2 regions of the Granulicatella sp. 20925_1_28 genome follow, and region 2 is predicted to be linked to the other one. Evidence: riboswitches for the same ligand, from Rfam matches in the RefSeq annotation. Region 2 holds a riboswitch; the other holds the start of a gene.
The links. A riboswitch is a leader RNA that binds a small molecule or an ion and turns the genes downstream of it on or off. The one in region 2 is predicted to bind tetrahydrofolate.
Positions count from the first base shown of each region.

Region 1: it holds a riboswitch for tetrahydrofolate, as region 2 does, so the genes downstream of both, O3793_RS04830 (folate family ECF transporter S component) here and O3793_RS08655 (folate family ECF transporter S component) in region 2, are expected to answer to the same signal.

Region 1 is NZ_JAPWBS010000007.1:3,998-8,734, reverse strand. Features, by position in the region: gene O3793_RS04845 (hypothetical protein) at 37-315, opposite strand; gene O3793_RS04840 (hypothetical protein) at 398-1,039, opposite strand; gene O3793_RS04835 (2-hydroxymuconate tautomerase) at 1,186-1,365, opposite strand; gene O3793_RS04830 (folate family ECF transporter S component) at 1,759-2,298, opposite strand; THF riboswitch at 2,366-2,463, opposite strand; gene O3793_RS04825 (helix-turn-helix domain-containing protein) at 2,730-3,578, shown strand; gene O3793_RS04820 (GNAT family N-acetyltransferase) at 3,575-4,138, shown strand; gene O3793_RS04815 (peptide ABC transporter substrate-binding protein) at 4,270-4,737, opposite strand, start outside.
Region 2 is NZ_JAPWBS010000023.1:707-5,443, forward strand. Features, by position in the region: partial or broken gene O3793_RS08640 (peptide ABC transporter substrate-binding protein) at 1-335, shown strand, start outside; gene O3793_RS08645 (GNAT family N-acetyltransferase) at 456-1,019, opposite strand; gene O3793_RS08650 (helix-turn-helix domain-containing protein) at 1,016-1,864, opposite strand; THF riboswitch at 2,132-2,229, shown strand; gene O3793_RS08655 (folate family ECF transporter S component) at 2,297-2,836, shown strand; gene O3793_RS08660 (2-hydroxymuconate tautomerase) at 3,187-3,366, shown strand; gene O3793_RS08665 (DUF2185 domain-containing protein) at 3,421-3,765, shown strand; gene O3793_RS08670 (heavy metal translocating P-type ATPase) at 3,917-4,737, shown strand, end outside.

The DNA of each region.
Region 1 (4,737 bases), on a different contig from region 2:
TACCTCTCGAATATAATTTTTTCTACTTATTCATCTTCAATCCTCTATCATCAGTGGAAAAGTATCTTCCCCTCTGTGCATTCTATCTTCTATTTCTTTCCACTCTAAAACCAATTTATAAAGCTCATTTGTAGGAATAAGACATGGATTGCCTAATATTTCTTCCTCAAATTGAAAGTAAACTTCTGTTATTTCTTTTCCAATTTCAAGCCCTAACAAATTACCATCAAAAGCATATTCTTCCATATTCCCAGAAATTACACTCTCCAAAGCTTCTCGAACATACAGATAAAAATCCGTGACTTCTGTAATCATAAAGGTTGTTATAATTTCATAATCTTCTCTATCATACAACACCGTAAGTGCATTTCTGTCTTTATTGATTTTTTCTTTGAGTTTAATCTGAGACTGTTTCTATGAAAAGAAGCCCGTCTTCATTTTTAATAACAATCGAATAATAATAACCACGATTACTATTACTTCCGACTAGAGAAACACTCAGCGAATCCGAGTCCCCTAACCCTAAAAAAGAATTGATGATTTCATTTGTTACTTTATAGCGTAGTTCAAAATCACCATTCATCATACTATAGGACTTTTCTTGTAAGTCTAGCTTTGATAATACATCCCGATTTAAGGTCAATTTCTCAAATAAGAAACCTTGGTACGGCCAATATGCTTCATCACTCTCATTTGCAAATTGATACTTCCCATCTTGATACTGAAAGTTTGTTTCAAAGATTTTTTCTCTACTTTTGTTTTCAATCTTTGAGATAGTGCTAATAATAGGCTCACCTTTATTTGTAGCTACTAATTCAACATGTATGATATAAGCTTCATCTTTAAAAGATTGTTTTATCTTAAATCCATCAGGAAATTGCTCAAACAAATCCTCTAATCTTTCTGTTGGATACACGCGGCTCATTTCTGTTCCGATACGCTTTTCTAAATACGCACGATTATTTCTTGGATTGCATCCAAATGATAGAAAGAAAATTCCACCCAGTATACATGCGTATATTAATTTCTTAAAATTCATCCTTAATCCTCACTTTATGAGCTCTTAACTATTGTTAGCTAAATTATATCATTTGCAGTTCATTCATTCGATAGTTTTCCTAACAAAAACAGCTCAAAAGCGTTCTAACTTCTGAGCTGCCCTGTATTTTTTCTAACTGAAGCTGATTAGCCTCTTAATTTGCCGTTTTGGCCAAGGTTTTCTGCTTTAATTTCTTGGATAATGATATGAATGTGTTCTGTTGGCGCGCCAGTGTGTTTAGAGACCACTTCTGTCACTTCTTTGACAAGGGCTTCTTTTTGTTCACGGCTTCTTCCTTCGATCATTTCAACATGAATAAATGGCATGGTTGTGCCTCCTTTCGTTTTGAACTAGCTTATATAGTTGCACTTTGATTCTATTCTACTCCTAAATGGGTGGGAATACTAGGCGTGGTGCTGGAAAGGCCTCACACCCTGTGTAGTCGGGTTCGAATCACACCCTGTGTAGTTGAATTCGGGCTCACAGGACTGCAAAACTTCGCACTGTGAAGTTTTGCTTCCCGAAATATCCGCACGACTTGTGCCAAGTCCCTTGCGTTACTCCGGTCCAGTGTTTCAGTCCTGAGCGTTCGCCCTCACACCCTGTGTAGTCGGGTTCGGCTTCGCAGAAATGGCGTGCGTTTCCCCAAACGTACGCACGACTCGTTCCGAGTCCTTTGCGTCGTTCGGGTCCAACGTTCCATTTCTGAGCGCGAAGCCTTACACCCTATATTTCTCTATTAAAGTTTTCATGGTTTTGTTTGAAAAGAGCACGGTTAGGACGGCGGTATTCAATGGGAGTGTGATCATATTTTTCAGGATTCGCAGTGGCATGAAGGCGGCGAAGGCTTTTTGCGTCATCATATACACCCAGATTGAATTCAGTCCGAGGTTACAAACGATGGTGACGAGCAATACTGTCATGAAGATTTGTTCCCATCTGAGTGGTCTCTTATATAAGAAGTATCCGTAGATAAGTCCTCCGACAAGGGCTGTGAAGGTGTATCCGATGAAGAATTGTCCACTCTCTCCGCGGAAGAAGTTCCCGAGGATATCGACTAGGATTCCCACAAGTGCTGCACGCCACGGTCCCAGCATCACCCCTGCGATGGCTGCTCCGATAAACCCGAAGCCGATTTGTACGTAGAGGCCGAATTTAATTGTCGGCAACATTTCCATCACAAGACGAATGGCTACGACCATCGCCATCACTGTAATATCCAGTGTTCTTTTTCGATTGTATTTCTTTGTATTTTCCATATTAGCATCTCCTTTAATTGTAAAGAGTTGCTCCATTTAACTACTTCTATTTCTAGTGTTGTGTAAATGCAGCGAATGCGACTAAATTACCGCAATGTTTCCATTTTCGTCCCAGTGGCAACATTCCATCCGCCGGGCACTTAACGCAATAAAGTCTACTCTGATTATAGGTTCTAGAAAATTTAGTTCCTACTTTCCATGAATCTCCTTTCTTACTCTTGGTTAGAATACCTGTCCTTTCTGGTTGCGTCAAGCAAACATGATTCTTCTTCTTTTAAACCGTTCAAACCTGAATGAAAACCTGCTTCCAATAATTTTCATAACTGTTATTAAATATTTCACTTAAAATTTATATAACGTTTAAGATTGATACCGTTTTCCCTAACGTGTATAATATTCTTAACTCTCTTTAGAAATAGAAAGGTTAGACAATGAGCAATGAACGTTATTTAATGATGGAATCCGATATTAAGAGCTTATCGTTTCAATTGGAATCTATCACAAAATCTAAATATGACAGCGACTGGCATAGTACGCTCCATACGCACCCTTTTACGGAATTATTTTACGTTGTAGACGGAAAAGGCGAGTTTAATATTCAAGGTCAACGTTTTCCTGTAAAACCAAACGACTTTGTCATTATCAATCCGCAAGTAGAACATACAGAATTATCTTCTCCAGATGAACCGCTGGAATATATTGTGTTAGGCATTAATGGGCTCTCTTTCTCAAACTTAACGCCTGTCTCGGAAGGTGGACATCCATTTTCATTCTTCAACTTGCGAGATGAGCAAAAAGACATCTTGCGTTATTTGAATGCGATGGTACAAGAGGCCACTTCCCAATCGATGAGCTATGAATTAGTATGCCACAACTTATTAGAAATCTTATTAATCAAAATCTTACGTCACCAACACTTCGACCTTGAAGTCGGCAAACAAAGCAAGGCGACAAAGGATATTTCGTTTATCAAGCACTACTTAGAAACGTACTATCACGAAAGTATCCAGCTAGAAGACCTCGCTTCGATGACGCACTTGAGTCGTTTCTATATTTCACACAGCTTCAAGAAAGAAATCGGCATGTCTCCGATGGAATATTTAATTGCCATCCGTATTAAGGAAAGTAAAATTTTACTACGAACAACGAATTACTCGATTTCACAGGTGGCGGATATTGTTGGGTTTACCACTCCAACGTATTTCTCAAAACAATTCCGTAAGAGCACGGGAATTTCGCCAACGGATTATCGGGAACAATTTCAAGGAGTACAGCAATGATTCGACAACCTAAGCGCGATGAGCGACGACAAATCATCCCTCTGATTGAACTGATTATGCAAGATATGGAACTGCCGATTCTGGAACATACGAGCCCAGAAATGCTCTACGCGATGCTAGAAGAAGCCATGCTCGACGATCAGTTTCGCTACGGGCTAAAGAACACGCTCGTCTATATTCATGACGGAAAAGTTGCCGGGGCCATCTTTGGCTACCACGGACACTTAGAAGACGCGATTGACGACCCGTTCCACCGATTGTACGAGGATTACAATACCCCGCATCAACTCCCGCTCTACGAGGATAAGGAGACGATGCCTGGCGAATGGTACATCGATATTTTAGCGGTCTATCCCAAATATCGTCGCATTGGAATCGGCCGTAAATTATTGGTCGAAGTAGAAAACTTAGCGCGCCAACAAGGGGCCACAAAAATCGCCCTCAACTGCGAGAAGGAGAATACGAAGGCCTATAAATTATACGAAAAACTAGGCTACACGCCTGAGAGCGAACGCATCTTAAGTGGTCATCCGTATTACCATATGACAAAAGCCTTATAAAAAATCCCTCTTTGGACAAAATCGTTCAAAGAGAGAATTGTTAAAATGTAACTTATATATTACATTTTGCTTTTTTACAAAACGAAAAAGAGACTCGAAATTTTTCGAGTCTCTTATTTTTGCTTCTATGATTATTTTACAGAGGCTTGACGGAGGTTAATTGTACGTCCGAATGGAAGTACTTCGAATCCTTCTACGTTTTCAGCAAGTAAGTAGCTTTGGCTTGCTTGGTAGATTGGAGCGATAGCCACATCATCCATCACGATTTTTTCAGCCGCAATCATTTGTTTGTAACGTTCTGCTGGCTTCGTTGCGTAAGTTGTTTTCACTTCAGCAACAGCTTTATCGTAGGCTTCGCTAGAGTAGTTCGCGAAGTTAATTCCGCCACCTGTTACGTATTGTTCTAAGAAGTTTACTGGGTCTTGATAGTCAGGTGCCCATGTTCCGAAGAAGAAGTCGAAATCATCTGCACGTTGTAATTCAAGACGGTTTTTCAATGGCACTGATTTAATGTTCAATGTCACGCCTGGTAAGTTCTTTTGGATTTGCGCCTGTAAATATTCGCCGACCACTTTCGCACTACCTGCATCTGACGTTAA
Region 2 (4,737 bases):
ATGATTTCGACTTCTTCTTCGGAACATGGGCACCTGACTATCAAGACCCAGTGAACTTCTTAGAACAATACGTAACAGGTGGCGGAATCAACTTCGCGAACTACTCAAGCGAAGCCTACGATAAAGCCGTTGCTGAAGTGAAAACAACATACGCAACGAAACCAGAAGAACGTTACAAACAAATGATTGCGGCAGAAAAAATCGTGATGGATGATGCGGTTGTCGCTCCAATCTACCAAGCAAGCCAAAGCTACTTACTTGCTGAAAACGTAGAAGGATTCGAAGTACTTCCATTCGGACGTACGATTAACCTTCGTCAAGCCTATGTAAAATAATCAAAAAATAAGAGACTCGAAATTTCGAGTCTCTTTTCGTTTTTAAAAAAGCAAAATGTAACATATAAGTTACATTTTATAAAATCTCTCTTTGAACGATTTCGTCCAGAGAGGGATTTTTTATAAGGCTTTTGTCATATGGTAATACGGGTGGCCGCTCAGTACGCGTTCACTTTCAGGCGTGTAGCCCAGTTTTTCGTATAATTTGTAGGCCTTCGTATTATCCTTCTCGCAGTTGAGGGCGATTTTGGTAGCCCCTTGTTGACGCGCTAAGTTTTCGACTTCGACCAATAATTTACGGCCGATTCCAAGGCGACGATATTCGGGATAGACCGCTAAAATATCGATGTACCATTCACCGGGCATCGTCTCCTTATCCTCGTAGAGCGGAATTTGATGCGGGGTATTGTAATCCTCGTACAATCGGTGAAACGGGTCGTCAATCGCATCTTCTAAGTGTCCGTGATAGCCAAAGATGGTCCCGGCGACTTTTCCTTCATGAATATACACAAGCGTGTTCTTCAGTCCGTAGCGAAACTGGTCATCGAGCATGGCTTCTTCTAGCATCGCGTAGAGCATTTCCGGGCTTGTATGTTCCAGAATCAGCAGTTCCATATCTTGCATAATCAGTTCGATTAGCGGGATGATTTGTCGTCTCTCATCGCGCTTAGGTTGTCTAATCATTTCTGAACTCCTTGGAATTGTTCCCGATAATCCGTTGGCGAAATTCCCGTACTCTTACGGAATTGTTTTGAGAAATACGTTGGAGTCGTGAACCCAACAATATCCGCCACCTGTGAAATCGAGTAATTGGTTGTTCGTAGTAAGATTTTACTCTCTTTAATACGAATGTCAATGAGATATTCCATCGGAGACATGCCGATTTCTTTCTTAAAGCTGTGAGAAATATAGAATCGGCTTAAGTGCGTCATGGAAGCGAGGTCTTCTAGTTGGATACTTTCATGATAGTACGTTTCTAAGTAGTGTTTGATAAACGAAATATCCTTTGTAGCCTTGCTTTGCTTGCCGACTTCAAGATCGAAGTGTTGGTGACGCAAGATTTTAATTAATAAGATTTCTAATAAATTGTGGCACACTAATTCATAGCTCATCTGTTGAGAAGTGGCTTCTTGTACCATCGCATTCAAATAACGCAAGATGTCTTTTTGCTCATCTCGCAAGTTGAAGAATGAAAATGGATGTCCGTCTTCTGAGACAGGCGTTAAATTCGAGAAGGAGAGCCCTCGAATTCCCAAAACGATATATTCCAGCGGTTCATCCGGAGAAGATAATTCTGTATGTTCTACTTGCGGATTGATAATGACAAAGTCGTTTGGTTTTACAGGGAAACGTTGGCCTTGAATATTAAACTCGCCTTTTCCATCTACAACGTAAAATAATTCCGTAAAAGGATGTGTATGGAGCGTGCTATGCCAGTCGCTGTCATATTTAGATTTTGTGATAGATTCCAATTGAAACGATAAGTTCTTAATATCGGATTCCATCATTAAATAACGTTCATTGCTCATTGTCTAACCTTTCCATTTCTAAAGAGAGTTAAGAATATTATACACGTTGGGGAAAACGGTATCAATCTTAAACATTATATAAATTTTAAGTGAAATATTTAATAAAAGTTATGAAAAATTATTGGGAGCAAGTTTTCATTCAGGTTTGGACGATTTAAACGAAGAAAAATCAAGTTTGCTTGACGCAACAAGAAAGGACAGGTATTCTAACCAAGAGTAAGAAAGGAGATTCATGGAAAGTAGGAACTAAATTTTCTAGAACCTAAAATCAGAGTAGACTTTATTGCGTTAAGTGCCCGGCGGATGGAATGTTGCCACTGGGACGAAAATGGAAACATTGCGGTAATTTAGTCGCATTCGCTGCATTTAAACAACACTAGAAATAGAAGAAGTTAAATGGAGCAACTCTTTACAATTAAAGGAGATGCTAATATGGAAAATACAAAGAAATACAATCGAAAAAGAACACTGGATATTACAGTGATGGCGATGGTCGTAGCCATTCGTCTTGTCATGGAAATGTTGCCGGCCATTAAATTCGGCCTCTACGTACAAATCGGCTTCGGGTTTATCGGAGCAGCCATCGCAGGGGTGATGCTTGGACCATGGCGCGCGGCACTTGTGGGAATCCTAGTCGATATCCTCGGGAACTTCTTCCACGGAGAGACTGGACAATTCTTCATCGGATACACATTCACAGCCCTTGTCGGAGGACTCATCTACGGATACTTCTTATATAAGAGACCACTCAGATGGGAACAAATCTTTATGACAGTATTGCTTGTCACAATCGTTTGTAACCTCGGACTGAATTCAATATGGGTGCATATGATGACGCAAAAAGCCTTCGCCGTCATTATGCCACTGCGAATCCTGAAAAATATGATCTCGCTCCCATTGAATACCGCCATCCTAACCGTGCTCTTTTCAAACAAAACCATGAAAATCTTAATAGAAAAATACAGGGTGTGAGGCTTCGCGCCCAGAAATGGAACGTTGGACCCGAACGACGCAAAGGACTCGAAACGAGTCGTGCGTACGTTTGGGGAAACGCATGCCATTTCTGCGAAGCCGAACCCGACTAAAACAGGAGGGCGAACGCTCAGGACTGAACCACTGGACCAGAATAACGCAAGGGACTGCTTGCAGTCGTGCGGATATTCTGGGAAGCAAAACTTCACAGTGCGAAGTTTTGCAGTCCTGTGAGCCCGAATTCAACTCCACAGGGTGTGAGGCTCTTGCTAGCACCCCCTCCCATTTAGGAGTAGAATAGAACCAAAGAGCAACTATATAAACTAGTTTAAGCGAAGGGAGGCAAAACCATGCCATTTATTCATGTTGAAATGATCGAAGGAAGAAGCCGTGAACAAAAAGAAGCCCTTGTCAAAGAAGTGACAGAAGTGGTCTCTAAACACACTGGCGCTCCAACAGAACACATTCATATCATTATTCAAGAAATTAAAGCCGAAAACCTTGGCCAAAACGGCAAATTAAGAGGCTAATAAACTTTGTTTTTACATCAATGTTGTTAATTCCTAGTTTACAGGAGGAGTACTATGATTAATAATAGTGATTTTGGTGGTTTTATTGTTTCGAATAATATTCTTGAGGGTAAGCCGATTCGATATACTTTTCGTGATCAATCTTCAATACCTCCGATGAATGGATGGACTCTATTATCCATTGAAGATGATGAAGAGTATCTTTCAGATGCAGCTAATTTTAAAATTCTAGGAGCCGATTCCATATATGAGATTGCTCCAGTAATGCTAGAGATTTTCGAAGCACCGTATGGGACAGATTTATGTTGGCTATATGAAGAGGGTGTTCATGTTGGCTTTTACGATTTAGTCGAAGAGAGAGAAATTACGATAGAAGAAATTTTATCTTCAGAAAATTAAATAGATTACACCCAAACTCAAGCTGGCAGAATTGCTGTTGGCTTGAGTTTTTTTATTCAAAAAATTTTTTAAACATTATTGTTGACATTTGTAGATTACTGGTGTAAACTAACAATGTAAATTACAAATGTAAACGAAAGCGGTGAAAGTAATGAGCAAACAAAAAGAGTACATTATTGAAGGAATGAGTTGTGCTTCATGTGCCATGACGATCGAGAATGCCGTCAGCAAAATTCCGGGCGTTGATAAAGCTAGCGTCAACTTGGCAACCGAAATCATGACTGTTGAAGCAAACGATAGCGTGACCCCTGAAGACATCGCCAAAGTGGTCGATGGTGTGGGATACAGCGCTCGTCCTCGTGGCAAATCAGTGGAAGAAGAACTCGAAGAAAAGAACGAAAAGAAAGAAGCGCACTTAAGAGAAATGAAGCGAAACCTAACCATTTCAGCGATTTTCACCGTGCCACTTCTCTTTATCGCAATGGCCGATATGGTTGGAATTCCAATGCCAGCCTTTCTAAGCCCAATGCAAAGTCCTGTGAGCTACGCGTTGATTCAATTAGCGCTCTCTCTCCCAATTGTCTGGATTGGGCGTCGTTTCTTCGTGGATGGATTTAAAGCCTTATCTAAAGGTCATCCAAACATGGACAGCCTAGTCGCACTTGGCACAAGCGCTGCGTTCCTTTATAGCCTTTACGGAACGTACCACGTATTAGAAGGGCACGCGCATTTTGCGATGAACCTTTACTACGAATCAGCCGGCGTTATTTTAACCTTAATCACACTTGGAAAATACTTCGAAGACGTGTCAAAAGGGAAAACATCCATGGCGATTCAAACGCTCGTAGGACTCGCTCCTAAAATGGCGACGGTTTTACGCGACGGACAAGAAGTAGAAGTTCCTGTAGAAGAAGTGCAAGTGGGCGACCTCATTCGTGTTAAACCGGGTGAAAAAGTTCCAGTCGATGGCAT